3 regions of the Chryseomicrobium aureum genome follow, and region 3 is predicted to be linked to each of the others. Evidence: a T-box and tRNA genes for the amino acid it is inferred to sense, from the RefSeq annotation. Region 3 holds a T-box; the other regions hold tRNA genes.
What was found. A T-box is a leader RNA that pairs with one kind of tRNA and senses whether it is charged. The one in region 3 lies ahead of ACF3OH_RS08090 (valine--tRNA ligase), so its partner is inferred to be a tRNA-Val.
Positions count from the first base shown of each region.

Region 1: it encodes a tRNA-Val, which carries the amino acid that the T-box ahead of ACF3OH_RS08090 (valine--tRNA ligase) is inferred to sense. The anticodon was not compared.
Region 2: it encodes a tRNA-Val, which carries the amino acid that the T-box ahead of ACF3OH_RS08090 (valine--tRNA ligase) is inferred to sense. The anticodon was not compared.

Region 1 covers NZ_CP171117.1:295,676-302,152, forward strand. Annotated here, with positions in the region: rRNA gene ACF3OH_RS01665 (23S ribosomal RNA) at 1-1,379, shown strand, start outside; rRNA gene rrf (5S ribosomal RNA) at 1,426-1,541, shown strand; tRNA gene ACF3OH_RS01675 (tRNA-Asn) at 2,456-2,531, shown strand; tRNA gene ACF3OH_RS01680 (tRNA-Thr) at 2,536-2,608, shown strand; gene ACF3OH_RS01685 (type I restriction endonuclease) at 2,653-3,726, opposite strand; tRNA gene ACF3OH_RS01690 (tRNA-Val) at 3,917-3,992, shown strand; tRNA gene ACF3OH_RS01695 (tRNA-Tyr) at 4,004-4,087, shown strand; tRNA gene ACF3OH_RS01700 (tRNA-Gln) at 4,106-4,180, shown strand; tRNA gene ACF3OH_RS01705 (tRNA-Ala) at 4,185-4,257, shown strand; gene ACF3OH_RS01710 (GNAT family N-acetyltransferase) at 4,326-4,901, shown strand; gene rocF (arginase) at 4,972-5,877, shown strand; gene sigW (RNA polymerase sigma factor SigW) at 6,056-6,477, shown strand, end outside.
Region 2 covers NZ_CP171117.1:2,555,511-2,561,987, reverse strand. Annotated here, with positions in the region: rRNA gene ACF3OH_RS13450 (16S ribosomal RNA) at 1-1,118, shown strand, start outside; rRNA gene ACF3OH_RS13445 (23S ribosomal RNA) at 1,306-4,231, shown strand; rRNA gene rrf (5S ribosomal RNA) at 4,506-4,621, shown strand; tRNA gene ACF3OH_RS13435 (tRNA-Val) at 4,625-4,700, shown strand; tRNA gene ACF3OH_RS13430 (tRNA-Thr) at 4,835-4,910, shown strand; tRNA gene ACF3OH_RS13425 (tRNA-Lys) at 4,919-4,994, shown strand; tRNA gene ACF3OH_RS13420 (tRNA-Leu) at 5,009-5,093, shown strand; tRNA gene ACF3OH_RS13415 (tRNA-Gly) at 5,117-5,191, shown strand; tRNA gene ACF3OH_RS13410 (tRNA-Leu) at 5,221-5,309, shown strand; tRNA gene ACF3OH_RS13405 (tRNA-Arg) at 5,321-5,397, shown strand; tRNA gene ACF3OH_RS13400 (tRNA-Pro) at 5,403-5,479, shown strand; tRNA gene ACF3OH_RS13395 (tRNA-Ala) at 5,501-5,576, shown strand; rRNA gene ACF3OH_RS13390 (16S ribosomal RNA) at 5,756-6,477, shown strand, end outside.
Region 3 covers NZ_CP171117.1:1,536,389-1,542,865, forward strand. Annotated here, with positions in the region: gene ACF3OH_RS08090 (valine--tRNA ligase) at 1-2,201, opposite strand, end outside; T-box leader at 2,269-2,481, opposite strand; gene hemL (glutamate-1-semialdehyde 2,1-aminomutase) at 2,684-3,976, opposite strand; gene hemB (porphobilinogen synthase) at 3,977-4,957, opposite strand; gene ACF3OH_RS08105 (uroporphyrinogen-III synthase) at 4,963-5,667, opposite strand; gene hemC (hydroxymethylbilane synthase) at 5,660-6,477, opposite strand, start outside.

The DNA of each region.
Region 1 (6,477 bases), 1.2 Mb from region 3:
CGCATCTATAACACCAGGCTGTGATGAGGAGGACATAGTCCGAAGTTTCTGATTTCACGCTGCCAAGAAAAGCCTCTAGCGAGGCGGGAGGTGCCCGTACCGCAAACCGACACAGGTGGTCGAGGAGAGAATCCTAAGGTGAGCGAGTGAACTCTCGTTAAGGAACTCGGCAAAATGACCCCGTAACTTCGGGAGAAGGGGTGCTCTGACAGGGTGAAAGCCCGAGAGAGCCGCAGTGAATAGGCCCAGGCGACTGTTTAGCAAAAACACAGGTCTCTGCAAAACCGTAAGGTGACGTATAGGGGCTGACGCCTGCCCGGTGCTGGAAGGTTAAGAGGAGTGCTTAGCGCAAGCGAAGGTGCGAATTGAAGCCCCAGTAAACGGCGGCCGTAACTATAACGGTCCTAAGGTAGCGAAATTCCTTGTCGGGTAAGTTCCGACCCGCACGAAAGGCGTAACGATCTGGGCACTGTCTCAACGAGAGACTCGGTGAAATTATAGTACCTGTGAAGATGCAGGTTACCCGCGACAGGACGGAAAGACCCCGTGGAGCTTTACTGTAGCCTGATATTGAACTTTGGTGCAACTTGTACAGGATAGGTAGGAGCCTAAGAGCCCGGAGCGCCAGCTTCGGAGGAGGCGTCGGTGGGATACTACCCTGGTTGTATTGAAGTTCTAACCCATGCCCGTGACCCGGGCAGGAGACAGTGTCAGGCGGACAGTTTGACTGGGGCGGTCGCCTCCTAAAGTGTAACGGAGGCGCCCAAAGGTTCCCTCAGAATGGTTGGAAATCATTCGAAGAGTGTAAAGGCAGAAGGGAGCTTGACTGCGAGACCTACAAGTCGAGCAGGGTCGAAAGACGGGCTTAGTGATCCGGTGGTTCCGCATGGAAGGGCCATCGCTCAACGGATAAAAGCTACCCCGGGGATAACAGGCTTATCTCCCCCAAGAGTCCACATCGACGGGGAGGTTTGGCACCTCGATGTCGGCTCATCGCATCCTGGGGCTGTAGTCGGTCCCAAGGGTTGGGCTGTTCGCCCATTAAAGCGGTACGCGAGCTGGGTTCAGAACGTCGTGAGACAGTTCGGTCCCTATCCGTCGTGGGCGTAGGAAATTTGAGAGGAGCTGTCCTTAGTACGAGAGGACCGGGATGGACACACCGCTGGTGTACCAGTTGTCTTGCCAAAGGCATCGCTGGGTAGCTATGTGTGGACGGGATAAGTGCTGAAAGCATCTAAGCATGAAGCCCCCCTCAAGATGAGATTTCCCATTACGCAAGTAAGTAAGATCCCTCAAAGACGATGAGGTAGATAGGTTCGGGGTGGAAGCACGGCGACGTGTGGAGCTGACGAATACTAATCGATCGAGGACTTAACCAAAAAAATCAATGGAGTTCTATCCAGTTTTGAGCGAACAGGCTCAAGGTCTAGTGATGATGGCGAAGAGGTCACACCCGTTCCCATACCGAACACGGAAGTTAAGCTCTTCAGCGCCGATGGTAGTTGGGGGTCTCCCCCTGTGAGAGTAGGACGTCGCTGGGCAACAAGAGAAGAAGGTCATCCCGTCAGGGGTGGCCTTTTTTGTGTGCGAAAAAGTAGACATAATCTTTTCCGGCGCCGACCCTCTCCAGTACGACCCATCCGTCCAAGACAAGACCTTCTTGTAGGAACGACTGCATCCAACTAACTCTACATCTAAAATAGTTTCCATAAAACGACTTCGGGTGTAGAAATCGGTTTACTTGCTGCAGAAAATAGGTCACTTGTTGTAGAAATCAAGTTACTTGCCTTAGAAAACACATTACTTGCTCCAGAATGCTCGCTCAGCCACAAAACCCTTACTAGTAAGACCTGAAATGTCAAAGAGCTCTTTCTGGCAAGAGCCTGATAACAGAATGCGTTTCTAGGAAGACGTTAGATGTCCAAATGCCTTTCTAGTAAGTACTGATCTGTCAGTGGTCGAACGCCAGTCTACAAAGTTTAAATAAGAATTTGAGAGTGATAACTTCTCAGTGGCAATCAATCCCGGAGTCCAGGTCGTCATTTCCCGGGCCATCTGAGTTTTCCCGAGACCCGGCAACGAAGATGAAAGTGCTCTTCTTTCAGCTTACGTGGGGAGGCTCGGGGAAACTCACCCAGGAAATGGCGGCCTGGATGGAGGGATTGACAGCTAAGAAACACCTCCACCTATCCTCTTCGTTCTTACTTTGATCTTTAGAACAAGCATCGTAAGATGGATCTGGCTTTTTGAAATACATTGCGCTATACCGATGCCATCTTATTTTGATCTTTAGAGTAAACTTCATAAGATGGATCTGGCTCTCTCAAGAACCCTCCGTCATACTGATGCCATCTTACTTTGATCTTTAGAACAAGCACCGTAAGATGGATCTGACTTTTTTCATGAACTTTCCGTTGACCTGCCCCACCTAATTGATATAATAGAAAAGTACTGTTCCGAAGTAGCTCAGTTGGTAGAGCATCCGGCTGTTAACCGGCAGGTCGCAGGTTCGAGTCCTGCCTTCGGAGCCATTTTGCTTCCATAGCTCAGTAGGTAGAGCGCATCCATGGTAAGGATGAGGTCGTCGGTTCGATCCCGGCTGGAAGCTTAAAGAAACGACTATCCGATTTGATTATGGATAGTCGTTTTTGTTTATAGAAAAGTAGTAAGAACTTTATTAAAGCTTTCTTTGTGATCGAACAAATCAATAGGTCTGTTAAATTCTATTATTGTTTTAGCAGCATCACCAGTGCCATCATTTAATACAATATAGTTTCTATTTTTTTCGAAATAAATCCGCATTAACCATTTTCTAATATTATCATCTAACAAAATATTAAAATAAGATTTGTTATCTCTATAGTAAATTCTTTCAGGATCAACAAACTCTTTTAGAGCCACTCTGACCACTGAATATGCTTCTAGCTCCTCGTTTGTTGTAACGATTGTCTCTTTACCATCCGCAGTAGTTATAGCAACTTCTGTTACAAACTGTTCTTCGATTTTATCTCCAGTAGACTTTAACGCAGCGTTAAGCTTTTGACTTACCATTTCATTAATAATTTGTTTTAATCCTTTTTGAATAATAGGTGTAAACTTTTCTAAAGTACTTTTGGTTTTAACTCCATCATAGATTTCATTTACTAAGAATTTCACAAAAGGATCAGACGGCAAATTAAACTGTGTATTTAAATATGTCTTTAAAGCATTCAAGTATTTTAATTCTGATGCAGTGCTGGTGATATTATCTACGTCAAATGCATCTTTTCGAAACTTAGCAATCTCTTGAAGGTGAGGTTCTTTCAAATCAAGAATGTTAAAAGTGAAGAATGGAGAAGTATCCATTTTATTTGGTTCAACTAAATCTGTAAAAAACTTATATTCGATTCCATTTGTTAAAATAGAGAATTTGGCAGTAGTGGTTCCAAAATATCGAAAAAGTTGAGAATCATGTTTTGTGAGTGGAGCATTTATGCTTTTACATTCGATTAGTATTACTGGTTTACCTTCATTGAGAATCGCGTAATCAACTTTCTCTCCCTTTTTGATTCCTACATCAGCTATAAATTCAGGACTAAACTCTAAAGGATTAAAGACATCATATCCAAGCATTTGAAAGAAAGGCATTATAATAGCAGTCTTAGTTGCTTCCTCTGTAGAAATAGAATCTTTAAGTTGTTCAATTCTCTTTCCTAAACCATGAAGCTGTTCGTGAAACTTCTCCATAAATTCCTCCTATTAAAATATATTTAAAATTCTGTTAATTATAGTTTAACGGAAATATTAGGAAATGTGTACTAGATAATTTAATACTGTATAAAACATTGTAAAATGTAGAAAACTATTTCTTAAAACCCTTGCACGACCTTTTTCAACATGCTACAATAATTCTTGTCCTGTGAAACAGCGACATACTGGAGGATTAGCTCAGCTGGGAGAGCACCTGCCTTACAAGCAGGGGGTCGGCGGTTCGATCCCGTCATCCTCCACCATATAGACCTCTGGAGGGGTAGCGAAGTGGCTAAACGCGGCGGACTGTAAATCCGCTCCTTCGGGTTCGGCGGTTCGAATCCGTCCCCCTCCACCATTTATTTATACAACGCATTGGGGTATAGCCAAGCGGTAAGGCAACGGATTTTGATTCCGTCATGCCTAGGTTCGAATCCTAGTACCCCAGCCATTCTGGGGCCTTAGCTCAGCTGGGAGAGCGCCTGCCTTGCACGCAGGAGGTCAGCGGTTCGATCCCGCTAGGCTCCATAACAAGCACTCATTTCTTTTTTAAAGAAGTGGGTGTTTTTTTTCTATATAAAAAAGGGGGAATCGGAATGCAAAAAACACTAAATGGGGTAACCCTTCGTCCTTTAACCAAAAAAGATGGCGACGCCTTATGGGAGACATTTGAGCCGGAAGTGTATGTACACATGCTCACCAAAGTGGAGCGTAAAGAGCAATTACAGGGGTGGCTTAACTATGCGATTGATCGTATGGAAACTGAGAAGGATGTCTTGGTGTTTGCAGTGATAGATGAAAGGGCAAAAAAGGTGATTGGTACTACACGTCTGTATGATATAGACCTCAAACATAAAGCAGCAGAGATAGGGGCGACGATTTACGCAAAGCCTTATCAACGCACGCATGTCAATACGACGTGTAAGTATCTTCTTCTACAGTATGCATTCGAGGAGCTCGGACTCATGCGCGTACAAATTCGAACGGATGCTGAAAACGAAGCATCACAAAGAGCAATTGAACGAATTGGATTCGTAAAAGAGGGTTTTCTTCGCAATGAAAAGATACGGAGTACCGGAAAACCTCGGGACACTTATTTGTATTCCATGATTGATGCTGAATGGCCGGAAGCAAAGAAGAGATTACTTGAGAAGATGAATAAATATACGTGATTTTGCGCGGTTGAGCCATCGTTATGTAAGCAGTTACAATAGACATAACGAATTGAGGAGGCATAAAATCATGAATAAATTAGAGATGTCCGTAATTGGAGTACCTATGGATTTTGGTCAAAATCGTCGCGGTGTCGACATGGGACCAAGCGCAATGCGATATGCTGGAGCGATTCAACGTCTAGAAGCTCTTGGGCATGACGTACGAGATGAAGGCGATATTTCGATTGATCAGACAAACGCTGGCCATGATACAAATACAAAGCTTCGCAACTTACCAGAAGTCATTGAAACAAGCACAAAGCTTGCTGACAAAGTGAGTGAAGTTCTAAGCAACAACCGATTCCCATTAGTTCTTGGTGGCGACCACAGTATTGCCATTGGGACGCTTGCAGGTCTTGCAAAGAATTACGAGAACCTAGGTGTGATCTGGTACGATGCGCACGCCGACATGAATACAGAAGAGACTTCGCCGTCAGGGAACATTCACGGGATGCCACTTGCTGTAAGTATGGGCCTTGGTCATGACAAACTTGTCAACATTCATGGATACGCGCCAAAAGTGAAACCAGAAAACATCGTCATCATCGGTGCACGTTCAGTTGACCCAGGTGAGCGTGACTTGATCAAAGAAAAAGGTATGAAAGTATTTACGATGCACGAAATCGATAAATTAGGGATGACAGAAGTGATGAACCAAGCGATGTGGTACCTACGTGACCGTGAAGTGGATGGCGTCCACTTGTCTCTAGATTTAGACGGACTTGACCCACTCTATACACCGGGAGTTGGGACGCCTGTACCAGGTGGAATCAGCTATCGTGAAAGTCATCTAGCGATGGAAATGTTAGCATCTTCAAACTTGATTACATCAGCCGAGTTTGTGGAAGTGAACCCGATTCTTGATGAGAAAAACAAGACTGCGGATGTTGCAGTTGCATTAATGGGCTCACTTTTCGGAGAAAGCCTCGTATAAAAAAGTCATTCGTCCTCTTCTTAAAAGAAGGGGACTTTTTTCATGCACTATATGAATAATTCGTCCCCTAAGGTCTGTCAAAATTTGTTACAATAAAATAATAAAGAAAAAGTGAAACCTATTGATACCACGGACCGTATAGATTATAGAACCGCAGAGGCGGAGGGGAAAGTAGAGCATGGATGCTATCGTCAACAAGAGAATCAAACAAGTGTTAAACGGGAATCAAGATGCCTATACAGAAATCGTGGATTTGTACCAAGCACGCCTTTATCAAGTGTGCTATCGTATGCTTGGCAACAAACACGAAGCCGAAGATATTACCCAAGAAGCTTTTTTACGGGCTTTCATTAATTTGCATTCATTCGATCAGAAGCGAAAATTTTCTACATGGATTTTTCGCATCGCAACGAATCTTTGTATCGACCGAATTCGTAAAAAGAAACCAGACTATCATTTAGATGCCCAAGTTCCGGGAACAGATGGTCTCGATATGTACTCACAAGTCGCAGCGAGCGGAGCACTTCCTGTAGAGCAGTTGGAGAAAATGGAGATGCAAGAGCGTGTCCAGTATGAAATCAGCCGCTTACCAGATAAGTA
Region 2 (6,477 bases), 1.0 Mb from region 3:
GTAAAACTCTGTTGTGAGGGAAGAACAAGTACCGGAGTAACTGCCGGTACCTTGACGGTACCTCATTAGAAAGCCACGGCTAACTACGTGCCAGCAGCCGCGGTAATACGTAGGTGGCAAGCGTTGTCCGGAATCATTGGGCGTAAAGCGCGCGCAGGCGGTCCCTTAAGTCTGATGTGAAAGCCCACGGCTCAACCGTGGAGGGTCATTGGAAACTGGGGGACTTGAGTGCAGAAGAGGAAAGCGGAATTCCAAGTGTAGCGGTGAAATGCGTAGAGATTTGGAGGAACACCAGTGGCGAAGGCGGCTTTCTGGTCTGTAACTGACGCTGAGGCGCGAAAGCGTGGGGAGCAAACAGGATTAGATACCCTGGTAGTCCACGCCGTAAACGATGAGTGCTAAGTGTTAGGGGGTTTCCGCCCCTTAGTGCTGCAGCTAACGCATTAAGCACTCCGCCTGGGGAGTACGGTCGCAAGACTGAAACTCAAAGGAATTGACGGGGGCCCGCACAAGCGGTGGAGCATGTGGTTTAATTCGAAGCAACGCGAAGAACCTTACCAGGTCTTGACATCCCGCCGACCGCCTAGGAGACTAGGCCTTCCCTTCGGGGACGGCGGTGACAGGTGGTGCATGGTTGTCGTCAGCTCGTGTCGTGAGATGTTGGGTTAAGTCCCGCAACGAGCGCAACCCTTGATCTTAGTTGCCAGCATTCAGTTGGGCACTCTAAGGTGACTGCCGGTGACAAACCGGAGGAAGGTGGGGATGACGTCAAATCATCATGCCCCTTATGACCTGGGCTACACACGTGCTACAATGGATGGTACAAAGGGCTGCGAACCCGCGAGGGGGAGCCAATCCCATAAAACCATTCTCAGTTCGGATTGTAGGCTGCAACTCGCCTACATGAAGCTGGAATCGCTAGTAATCGTGGATCAGCATGCCACGGTGAATACGTTCCCGGGCCTTGTACACACCGCCCGTCACACCACGAGAGTTTGTAACACCCGAAGTCGGTGGGGTAACCTTTATGGGGCCAGCCGCCGAAGGTGGGACAGATGATTGGGGTGAAGTCGTAACAAGGTAGCCGTATCGGAAGGTGCGGCTGGATCACCTCCTTTCTAAGGATTATTTCGGAACAGACCCTTTGGTCTGACTTGACGTCTTGCAGTTCAGTTTTGAATGTTCATACATTCAACAACCTGTTCTTTGAAAACTGGATAGAACGACATTGATTGTAACAAAACACAACGTCAAGCAATTGACGTGTGACCTGAAGTCTCTTCTTTAATGGAGAGCACTAACTTAGGTTAAGTTAGGAAGGGCGCACGGTGGATGCCTTGGCACTAGGAGCCTATGAAGGACGGCACTAACACCGATATGCTTCGGGGAGCTGTAAGTGAGCTTTGATCCGGAGATTTCCGAATGGGGAAACCCAGCACGCGTAATGGCGTGTTACCTTCCAGTGAATACATAGCTGGTCGGAGGCAGACCCAGGGAACTGAAACATCTAAGTACCTGGAGGAAGAGAAAGAAAAATCGATTCCCTGAGTAGCGGCGAGCGAAACGGGAAGAGCCCAAACCAAGAGGCTTGCCTCTTGGGGTTGTAGGACACTCTATACGGAGTTACAAAGGCAAGGGGTAGACGAAGCGGTCTGGAAAGGCCCACGACACGAGGTAAGAGTCCTGTAGTCCAAACCCATTGCCCTCCAGAGTGGATCCTGAGTACGGCGGAACACGTGAAATTCCGTCGGAATCCGGGAGGACCATCTCCCAAGGCTAAATACTCCCTAGTGACCGATAGTGAACCAGTACCGTGAGGGAAAGGTGAAAAGCACCCCGGAAGGGGAGTGAAAGAGATCCTGAAACCGTGTGCCTACAAGTAGTTAGAGCCCGTTAATGGGTGATAGCGTGCCTTTTGTAGAATGAACCGGCGAGTTACGATTCCATGCAAGGTTAAGTCGAGGAGACGGAGCCGCAGCGAAAGCGAGTCTGAACAGGGCGAATGAGTATGGGGTCGTAGACCCGAAACCAGGTGATCTACCCATGTCCAGGATGAAGGTGAGGTAACACTCACTGGAGGTCCGAACCCACGCACGTTGAAAAGTGCGGGGATGAGGTGTGGGTAGCGGAGAAATTCCAATCGAACCTGGAGATAGCTGGTTCTCTCCGAAATAGCTTTAGGGCTAGCCTCAGATGAAGAATCTCGGAGGTAGAGCACTGTTTGGACTAGGGGCCCATCCCGGGTTACCGAATTCAGACAAACTCCGAATGCCGATGATTTGTATCTGGGAGTCAGACTGCGAGTGATAAGATCCGTAGTCAAGAGGGAAACAGCCCAGACCACCAGCTAAGGTCCCCAAGTAACCGTTAAGTGGAAAAGGATGTGGCGTTGCTTAGACAACCAGGATGTTGGCTTAGAAGCAGCCATCATTTAAAGAGTGCGTAATAGCTCACTGGTCGAGTGACGCTGCGCCGAAAATGTATCGGGGCTAAACGGTTCACCGAAGCTGTGGATGCATACCTAGGGTATGCGTGGTAGGAGAGCGTTCTAAGGGCGTCGAAGTCTGACCGGAAGGACAGGTGGAGCGCTTAGAAGTGAGAATGCCGGTATGAGTAGCGAAAGATGGGTGAGAATCCCATCCACCGTATGACCAAGGTTTCCTGAGGAAGGCTCGTCCGCTCAGGGTCAGTCGGGACCTAAGTCGAGGCCGATAGGCGTAGACGATGGACAACAGGTTGATATTCCTGTACCACCTCCCCGCCATTTGAGTGATGGGGGGACGCAGTAGGATAGGGAAGCGTGCCGTTGGATGTGCACGTTCAAGCAGTGAGGTGTGATGTGAGGCAAATCCCGCATCTATAACACCAGGCTGTGATGAGGAGGACATAGTCCGAAGTTTCTGATTTCACGCTGCCAAGAAAAGCCTCTAGCGAGGCGGGAGGTGCCCGTACCGCAAACCGACACAGGTGGTCGAGGAGAGAATCCTAAGGTGAGCGAGTGAACTCTCGTTAAGGAACTCGGCAAAATGACCCCGTAACTTCGGGAGAAGGGGTGCTCTGACAGGGTGAAAGCCCGAGAGAGCCGCAGTGAATAGGCCCAGGCGACTGTTTAGCAAAAACACAGGTCTCTGCAAAACCGTAAGGTGACGTATAGGGGCTGACGCCTGCCCGGTGCTGGAAGGTTAAGAGGAGTGCTTAGCGCAAGCGAAGGTGCGAATTGAAGCCCCAGTAAACGGCGGCCGTAACTATAACGGTCCTAAGGTAGCGAAATTCCTTGTCGGGTAAGTTCCGACCCGCACGAAAGGCGTAACGATCTGGGCACTGTCTCAACGAGAGACTCGGTGAAATTATAGTACCTGTGAAGATGCAGGTTACCCGCGACAGGACGGAAAGACCCCGTGGAGCTTTACTGTAGCCTGATATTGAACTTTGGTGCAACTTGTACAGGATAGGTAGGAGCCTAAGAGCCCGGAGCGCCAGCTTCGGAGGAGGCGTCGGTGGGATACTACCCTGGTTGTATTGAAGTTCTAACCCATGCCCGTGACCCGGGCAGGAGACAGTGTCAGGCGGACAGTTTGACTGGGGCGGTCGCCTCCTAAAGTGTAACGGAGGCGCCCAAAGGTTCCCTCAGAATGGTTGGAAATCATTCGAAGAGTGTAAAGGCAGAAGGGAGCTTGACTGCGAGACCTACAAGTCGAGCAGGGTCGAAAGACGGGCTTAGTGATCCGGTGGTTCCGCATGGAAGGGCCATCGCTCAACGGATAAAAGCTACCCCGGGGATAACAGGCTTATCTCCCCCAAGAGTCCACATCGACGGGGAGGTTTGGCACCTCGATGTCGGCTCATCGCATCCTGGGGCTGTAGTCGGTCCCAAGGGTTGGGCTGTTCGCCCATTAAAGCGGTACGCGAGCTGGGTTCAGAACGTCGTGAGACAGTTCGGTCCCTATCCGTCGTGGGCGTAGGAAATTTGAGAGGAGCTGTCCTTAGTACGAGAGGACCGGGATGGACACACCGCTGGTGTACCAGTTGTCTTGCCAAAGGCATCGCTGGGTAGCTATGTGTGGACGGGATAAGTGCTGAAAGCATCTAAGCATGAAGCCCCCCTCAAGATGAGATTTCCCATTACGCAAGTAAGTAAGATCCCTCAAAGACGATGAGGTAGATAGGTTCGGGGTGGAAGCACGGCGACGTGTGGAGCTGACGAATACTAATCGATCGAGGACTTAACCAAAAAACGAGATGTGAAGTGACCTGCGCAAGAAACTCCGAGTAGATCGGACGTGCACGAGAAGACGGTCTTCGTCTTATCGGGTGCGGCCGGTCTGGGAGCGTGTTTCTAGGTCACGGAACTCGACAACATTTAGATGTGGATTCGATTCCATATCTGAACACAATCAATTGTCATTCTATCCAGTTTTGAAAGAACAAATTTTATTGAGAAAACACTTGTAATACCGGGTGGGTTTGATATAATAAAGCTTGTCTTTCAACAAATGAATAGCCAGTCTAGTGATGACGGCGAAGAGGTCACACCCGTTCCCATACCGAACACGGAAGTTAAGCTCTTCAGCGCCGATGGTAGTTGGGGGTCTCCCCCTGTGAGAGTAGGACGTCGCTAGGCAATGGAGGATTAGCTCAGCTGGGAGAGCACCTGCCTTACAAGCAGGGGGTCGGCGGTTCGATCCCGTCATCCTCCACCATTTATTTAAAAAGTGAAATAGCCTGAGGTAGAAAGTCCGAGGAAATCAGGCGTGCACAAGAAGATGTTTCATCTTATTGGGTGCGACAGATTCCGGAGTGGGTTTCTGGGCTATGTAACTAGATTCAACACCGTGCCGGTGTAGCTCAACTGGTAGAGCAACTGACTTGTAATCAGTAGGTTGAGGGTTCAAGTCCTTTCGCCGGCACCACTTCAAGAGAGCCATTAGCTCAGTTGGTAGAGCATCTGACTTTTAATCAGAGGGTCGAAGGTTCGAGTCCTTCATGGCTCACCATTTTATATGAACATGCGGGTGTGGCGGAACTGGCAGACGCACTAGACTTAGGATCTAGCGCCGCAAGGCGTGGGGGTTCGACTCCCTTCACCCGCACCATTTTCATATGACATCTATACAATGCGGAAGTAGTTCAGTGGTAGAACACCACCTTGCCAAGGTGGGGGTCGCGAGTTCGAACCTCGTCTTCCGCTCCATTTATTTTTTTTTGCCTTACAACACCCTTGCCGGGGTGGCGGAACTGGCAGACGCACAGGACTTAAAATCCTGCGGTAGGTGACTACCGTACCGGTTCGATTCCGGTCCTCGGCACCACTTATAGTAATGCGCCCGTAGCTCAATTGGATAGAGCGTCTGACTACGGATCAGAAGGTTGTGGGTTCGACTCCTGCCGGGCGCGCCATAATACGAGAAGTAGCTCAGCTTGGTAGAGCACTTGGTTTGGGACCAAGGGGTCGCAGGTTCGAATCCTGTCTTCTCGACCATTTTTAATTTAATACCCTTTTGGGGCCTTAGCTCAGCTGGGAGAGCGCCTGCCTTGCACGCAGGAGGTCAGCGGTTCGATCCCGCTAGGCTCCACCATTGAACATTGAAAACTGAACATGCAAGACGTCAAGATAGAGCGTCACCGCCCCGACCCCCGTTGGGTGTGCGTGACGCAAACACGAATCAAGTCGCTTCCTATAAACGGTTGTGATGGACGTTCAAAAATGGACATCATTATGATGCCAGCAACAAAATGAGCTTACATTAAGTTCTCTTTTATGGAGAGTTTGATCCTGGCTCAGGACGAACGCTGGCGGCGTGCCTAATACATGCAAGTCGAGCGGATGAAGGAGGAGCTTGCTCCTCCAGATTCAGCGGCGGACGGGTGAGTAACACGTGGGCAACCTGCCCTGTAGATTGGGATAACTCCGGGAAACCGGGGCTAATACCGAATAATCCACCAGACCACATGGTCCGGTGTTGAAAGGCGGCCTCGGCTGTCACTACAGGATGGGCCCGCGGCGCATTAGCTAGTTGGTGGGGTAACGGCCCACCAAGGCGACGATGCGTAGCCGACCTGAGAGGGTGATCGGCCACACTGGGACTGAGACACGGCCCAGACTCCTACGGGAGGCAGCAGTAGGGAATCTTCCACAATGGACGAAAGTCTGATGGAGCAACGCCGCGTGAGTGAAGAAGGTTCTCGGATCGTAAAACTCTGTTGTGAGGGAAGAACAAGTACCGGAGTAACTGCCGGTACCTTGACGGTACCTCATTAGAAAGCCACGGCTAACTACGTGCCAGCAGCCGCGGTAATACGTAGGTGGCAAGCGTTGTCCGGAATCATTGGGCGTAAAGCGCGCGCAGGCGGTCCCTTAAGTCTGATGTGAAAGCCCACGGCTCAACCGTGGAGGGTCATTGGAAACTGGGGGACTTGAGTGCAGAAGAGGAAAGCGGAATTCCAAGTGTAGCGGTGAAATGCGTAGAGATTTGGAGG
Region 3 (6,477 bases):
CGAATGATTTCCGAAAGAAGTTTCATTTCTTCTGCTTGCTCTGGGAAGTTCAAGTCGTCACGTACTGTTGGCCAGCTTGCTGTAACGATGGACTCGCCTTTGTGCGGCAAGTTCTGCCAGATTTCTTCCGTGATGAAAGGCATGAATGGGTGCAACAAGCGCATTGTTTGGTCGAGTACGTACGCAAGGACTGAACGCGTCATCTTCTTCGCTGCTTCGTCTTCACCGTACAGTGGCAGTTTCGCCATCTCAATGTACCAATCACAGAAGTCATCCCAGATGAAGTTGTAGAGGGCACGGCCCACTTCCCCGAACTCATAGCGATCAGACAAGCGTGTTACGGTTTCGATTGTCTCGTTCAAACGCGTCAAAATCCATGCATCTGCAACTGATTTTTCACCCGTTAAATCGATTTCTTCATATTTCATGCCATCCATGTTCATGAGGGCGAAACGAGAAGCATTCCAAATCTTGTTCGCAAAGTTCCATACGGCTTCTACTTTCTCCGTTGAGTAGCGAAGGTCTTGTCCTGGTGATGAACCTGTTGATAAGAAGTAGCGAAGTGCATCCGCACCGTACTGTTCGATGACATCCATCGGGTCAACGCCGTTACCAAGAGACTTCGACATCTTGCGGCCTTCCGCGTCACGTACAAGACCGTGAATCAATACGTCTTGGAATGGGCGTGTGCCTGTAAATTCTACACCTTGGAAAATCATACGCGATACCCAAAAGGCGATGATGTCATAGCCTGTAACTAATGTGTTCGTCGGGTAATACTTCTTGAACTCTTCGTTGTCGGAATCCGGCCAGCCCATCGTTGAAAACGGCCATAGTGCAGAGGAGAACCACGTGTCGAGTACATCGTCTTCTTGGCGCCAGTTTTCAAGGTCTGCAGGCGCTTCGTGTCCTACGAAAACTTCACCTGTCTCGTTGTGGTACCAAGCTGGAATGCGATGGCCCCACCAGAGTTGACGAGAAATACACCAGTCGTGGAGGTTTTCCATCCAGCGCATGTACGTGTTTTCGAAACGGTCCGGAACAAAGTTCACTTTGCCGTCTGTATCTTGAATGTCCATGGCTTGTTGCGCTAGTGGCTTCATGCGAACGAACCATTGTGTAGATAGGTAAGGCTCAACAACTGCCCCACTTCGCTCCGAATGACCAACGGAGTGAACGTGCGTTTCGATGTTGAAAAGAACATCCATCTCTTGTAGATCTTTGACGATTTGCTTACGGCATTCGAAACGGTCCAAGCCTTCGTATTTACCAGCATTGCCGTTCATAGATCCATCTTCGTTCATGACTAGAACGCGCTCCAAGTTGTGGCGGTTACCGATTTCGAAGTCATTTGGGTCGTGTGCAGGTGTGATTTTTACAGCACCGCTTCCGAATTCCATGTCTACGTAGTCATCTGCCACAATCGGGATTTCACGTCCAACGATTGGCAGTGTTACAGTTTTGCCAATCAAATGCTTGTAGCGCTCATCTTCTGGGTGAACTGCGACCGCAGTATCCCCAAGCATCGTCTCAGGACGCGTCGTTGCAACATCGATCGAACCAGTTCCATCTGTTAGCGGGTAATGCATATGATAGAAGGCACCCTCTATTTCTTTATGAATAACTTCGATATCCGATAATGCCGTTTTCGTCGCTGGGTCCCAGTTGATGATGTACTCACCGCGGTAGATCAAGTCTTTTTCGTATAGCTTTACGAATACTTCGCGTACTGCGTGAGATAGGCCTTCATCAAGTGTGAAACGTTCACGTGAGTAATCGAGACCGAGACCAAGCTTCGACCATTGTGAGCGTATGTGACCTGCGTATTCTTCTTTCCACTTCCAAGTTTCTTCGACAAATGCCTCGCGACCAAGGTCATAACGTGTCTTGCCTTCCGCGCGAAGTTTTTCTTCAACTTTAGCTTGTGTCGCGATACCCGCATGGTCCATTCCAGGAAGCCATAATGCATCATAGCCTTGCATACGTTTCATACGAATGATGATATCTTGTAGCGTCGTATCCCAAGCGTGTCCAAGGTGTAGCTTCCCTGTTACGTTTGGCGGTGGAATCACGATTGTGTAGGGCTCTTTATCTCTCTCTGGATGTGCTTCGAAGTATTTCCCTTTCAACCACCAGTCATAGCGGCCTTGTTCGATCGATTGCGGATCGTACTTTGTCGGCATTTCGATTTCGTTTGTCATGTACGTCACTCCTTTTGGTTTGTGTGAATGAAGCGGTCGGAGAATACAAAAAACCCCCGTCCTTAGGAAAAAGGACGAGGGTATAGTCGCGGTACCACCTTTACTTCATGCCGAAGCATGCACTTCATTCACTAACGGCTCTTCACCGGCTGTCACTACTGTAAGTTCACGACAGCTGCTCCTGGGCTACCTTCATGACGCTTGACCGAAGACCTTTCACCAAATGGCCTTCTCTCTACAGATCAAGGAAATCATTACTCTTCCCGTTCGATGCATTTATTGTATATGTCCTTATTGTAAGGAATCGCACGGGTGCCGTCAAGAGTGAATCGGCGAGCCCAAATGTTTCGTGTTCTGACCAAGTTTTGTCCATTATTCCCCTCCCTGCCGTATCCTATGCAGCGAAATGGAAATTTAAAACCCCTGGGATTGTCTCGTGACTAGTTAACTTCACAAGTGAGACAACCCCAGGGGTCAAAAATTTATGATTTCAATTGTTTGAATGTTTCGCGGAATGCGTCAATCGTTTTATCGATATGCTCTTCCGTGTGCGCAGTTGAGAGGAACAATCCTTCGAACTGAGAAGGTGGCAAGTAGACACCTTGCTCCGCCATCAAACGGTATACATCTGCAAACAAGCCTAAGTCTGACGTTTTTGCTTTGTCGTAGTTCGTCACGTCTTCGTTTGTGAAGAAGAATCCGATCATCGAGCCTGCACGGTTCACCGTGTGCGGAATATCAAATTCCGTTGCTACTGCGCGGAATCCTTGCTCTAAACGGTCCCCAAGCTTTTGGAAATACGTATAGCTGTCTGGAGTCAGCTGAGACAATGTCGCATAACCAGCTGCCATCGCAAGTGGATTTCCTGAAAGAGTACCTGCTTGGTAGACAGAACCTGCTGGAGCGATTTGTTCCATAATGTCACGACGTCCACCGAATGCGCCTACTGGAAGGCCGCCTCCGATTACTTTTCCTAGACACGTGATATCAGGTTTTAACCCGTAGTAGCCCTGTGCACAACCGTAATCTACACGGAAGCCAGTCATGACTTCATCAAAAATCAACAATGCGCCATTTTCTTCTGTGATGGCACGCAAGCCTTCTAAAAATCCAGGTTGTGGTGGAACGACACCCATGTTCCCTGCAACCGGTTCTGTGATAACGGCAGCGATATCGTCACCAAAATGTTTAAACGCTTCTTTTACAGCCTCTAAATCGTTGAATGGCACTGTTGACGTGTTTTTTGCAACAGATTCTGGCACTCCCGGTGAATCGGGAAGTCCAAGAGTCGCAACACCGGAACCAGCCTTGATCAATAAGCTATCGCCATGTCCGTGGTAGCTACCTTCGAATTTTAAAATCTTGTTGCGGCCAGTGAACCCTCGAGCTAAACGAAGAGCTGACATTGTTGCTTCTGTTCCAGACGACACCATGCGAATCATTTCGATTGACGGTACACGATCCATCACAAGTTTCGCCATCTCGTTTTCAATCAGCGTCGATGCACCAAAGCTTGAACCAAGTTCAGCAACACGTTGAATTTCAGCCACAACTTTTTCATTTGTATGACCTAGAATCAGTGGACCCCATGATAATACATAATCGATGTAGTCATTGCCATCGATATCCGTCACGATCGCGCCTTTTCCTTTTTCCATAAAGATCGGGTCCATATTGACCGATTTAAACGCACGAACAGGGCTGTTTACGCCCCCTGGCATCAAATCTTTTGCTTCTTCAAATGCGTGCTGAGATTTTGTATAGGTTTTTGCCATTTACTTCTCCTCCAGCCATTTTGCTACGTCTTTCGCGTGGTACGTCAGAATAAGATCTGCACCTGCGCGTTTCATTCCTGTCATCGTTTCAAGCACGACAGACTTTTCATCAATCCATCCGTTGATTGCTGCTGCCTTGACCATCGCATACTCGCCACTTACGTTGTACGCAACAATTGGCAGGTCATGTGCATTGCGGACATCACGAATTATATCTAAATAGCTCAGTGCAGGCTTCACAATTAGGAAGTCTGCGCCTTCTTCCACATCGGACTGTGCTTCACGAAGCGCTTCTAAACGATTCGCATAATCCATTTGATACGTTTTACGGTCACCAAACTTTGGTGCACCATCTGCTGCTTCGCGGAACGGTCCATAGTATCCTGATGCATATTTTACAGCATACGACATGATGGGAATGTCTTCGAATCCTGCATCGTCAAGTGCTTTACGAATCACAGCGACAAACCCGTCCATCATGTTCGAAGGTGCAATAATGTCAGCTCCGGCTTCCGCTTGGCTGACAGCCGTCTTCGCGAGTAGATTTAACGACGCATCATTGACGATACGTTCCGATTCATCGACGACTCCACAATGACCGTGGCTCGTGTATTCACATAAACACGTATCCGCGATGACAAGTAATTGTGGGTGGCGTTCTTTTACAAAGCGCGTCGCTTCTTGGATGATTCCGTGATTGTGATAGGCACCTGTTCCCATTTCATCTTTCTCAGCAGGAAGGCCGAATAAGATGATGGACTGAATACCAAGTTCTACGATTTCATCGAGTTCTTCGCCTAGACGGTCTAAAGAAAATTGGAAAACACCTGGCATCGATGACACTTCGGTTTTGCGATTTTCGCCCTCAGCGACGAATAAAGGATAAATTAAGTCTTCTTTATGAAGATACGTTTCTTTTACTAATGCACGCATGGCTGCAGATGTACGCAGTTTGCGGTGACGTTTAAAAGTCGGTTGCATGGCATTCACTCCTTGTAATGAAGACGCGCATTCACGACGTCTTCCAATGTATAGCGCTCAGGCATCACGTGGACAGTCATTCCCGCGTCTTCAAGCGCTTTTTTTGTAATATGACCGATGGCACAGAAAATGACTTTGTCTGTTATGGAGCCTCCTGCTTGTGTGTATGAACGCACTGCAGAAGGACTCGCAAAGACAAGCGTCACTTGGTGATGCTGTGCGATCCAGTCATTGATTGTAAGAACATTTTGTGGAACAGAAGTCGTCTCGTAGACTACGACAAAATCAACACTAGAATGAAGACCTTGTTCGATTGTCGGCTTTGCAAGATTGCCTTTTACAAATCCCACACGACAATCATTGGGTTGACTTGCATTCCATTCTTCGACAAATACATCTGCACTGTAAACTGATGGTTTAAAGCTTGCTTCGTAGCCATGGGATTGCAGTGCTTTTTCTGTCTTTGATCCGACGACGGCAAACTTACCGGTGAAAGGCGTTTCTAATTGGTCAAAAAACGCATGAACAGCCGTCTGACTTGTAAAGAGGAGCCAGTCGCACGCTGTAATGCGCGCGATTTCAACCTCGGAAAGAGTCAGCGGTCGCGTCTTAATCAACGGGAGATGCACAGCTTGAAACCCTGCTTGTTCAATCGTCTTCAGCAAAGTCTCATCATGCAGCTGCCCGGTTACAATAAACGGTTCAGACATCGGCCTGTTCTTTAACACGTTGAATCAAATCATAGGCCCCTTCTTTTGTCAGGGTATCTGCAATTTCTTTTCCAAGTGCTACTGCATCTGTACCTGTCTTTGTTTCTTTATATACAATCGAAGCATCTGGTGCGGCTACTAAACCTGTCAATGTAATGGTGTCACCATCGATCGTCGCGTGTCCTGCGATTGGCACTTGGCATCCACCATCCATTGCGTGTAAGAATGCACGCTCCGCTTCAACTGTTTTCCACGTGTTTGCATCTGTCAGTTTGCCAAGCGCTTCGAGTAATTCCGCATCGTCTTCGCGACACTCGATTGCTAGTGCGCCTTGTCCAACTGCCGGAATACATGTCTCGACATCCAAATATTCCGTTACTGTATTTTCGCTCCAGCCTAAACGCTTCAAGCCAGCTGCTGCTAGTATAATCGCATCATATTCACCTGCTGCAAGTTTCGCTAAGCGCGTATCTACATTTCCACGAATCCACTTGATTTCAACGTCTGGGCGTTGCAACAAGATCTGTGCACTACGGCGTAGACTACTCGTTCCGACAACTGCACCTTTTGGCAGGTCTGCAAGCTTCACATGATTATTCGAGATAAATGCATCCCGCTCATCCACGCGATCCGGCACACAACCGATGACAAGTCCTTCTGGCATGGCTGACGGCATATCTTTCATGCTGTGTACAGCGAAGTCGATTTCTTTGTCGTATAAAGCTTGCTCAATTTCTTTCACAAACAATCCTTTACCACCGACTTTTGAAAGGGTGACGTCTAAAATTCGGTCTCCTTTTGTTATGATTT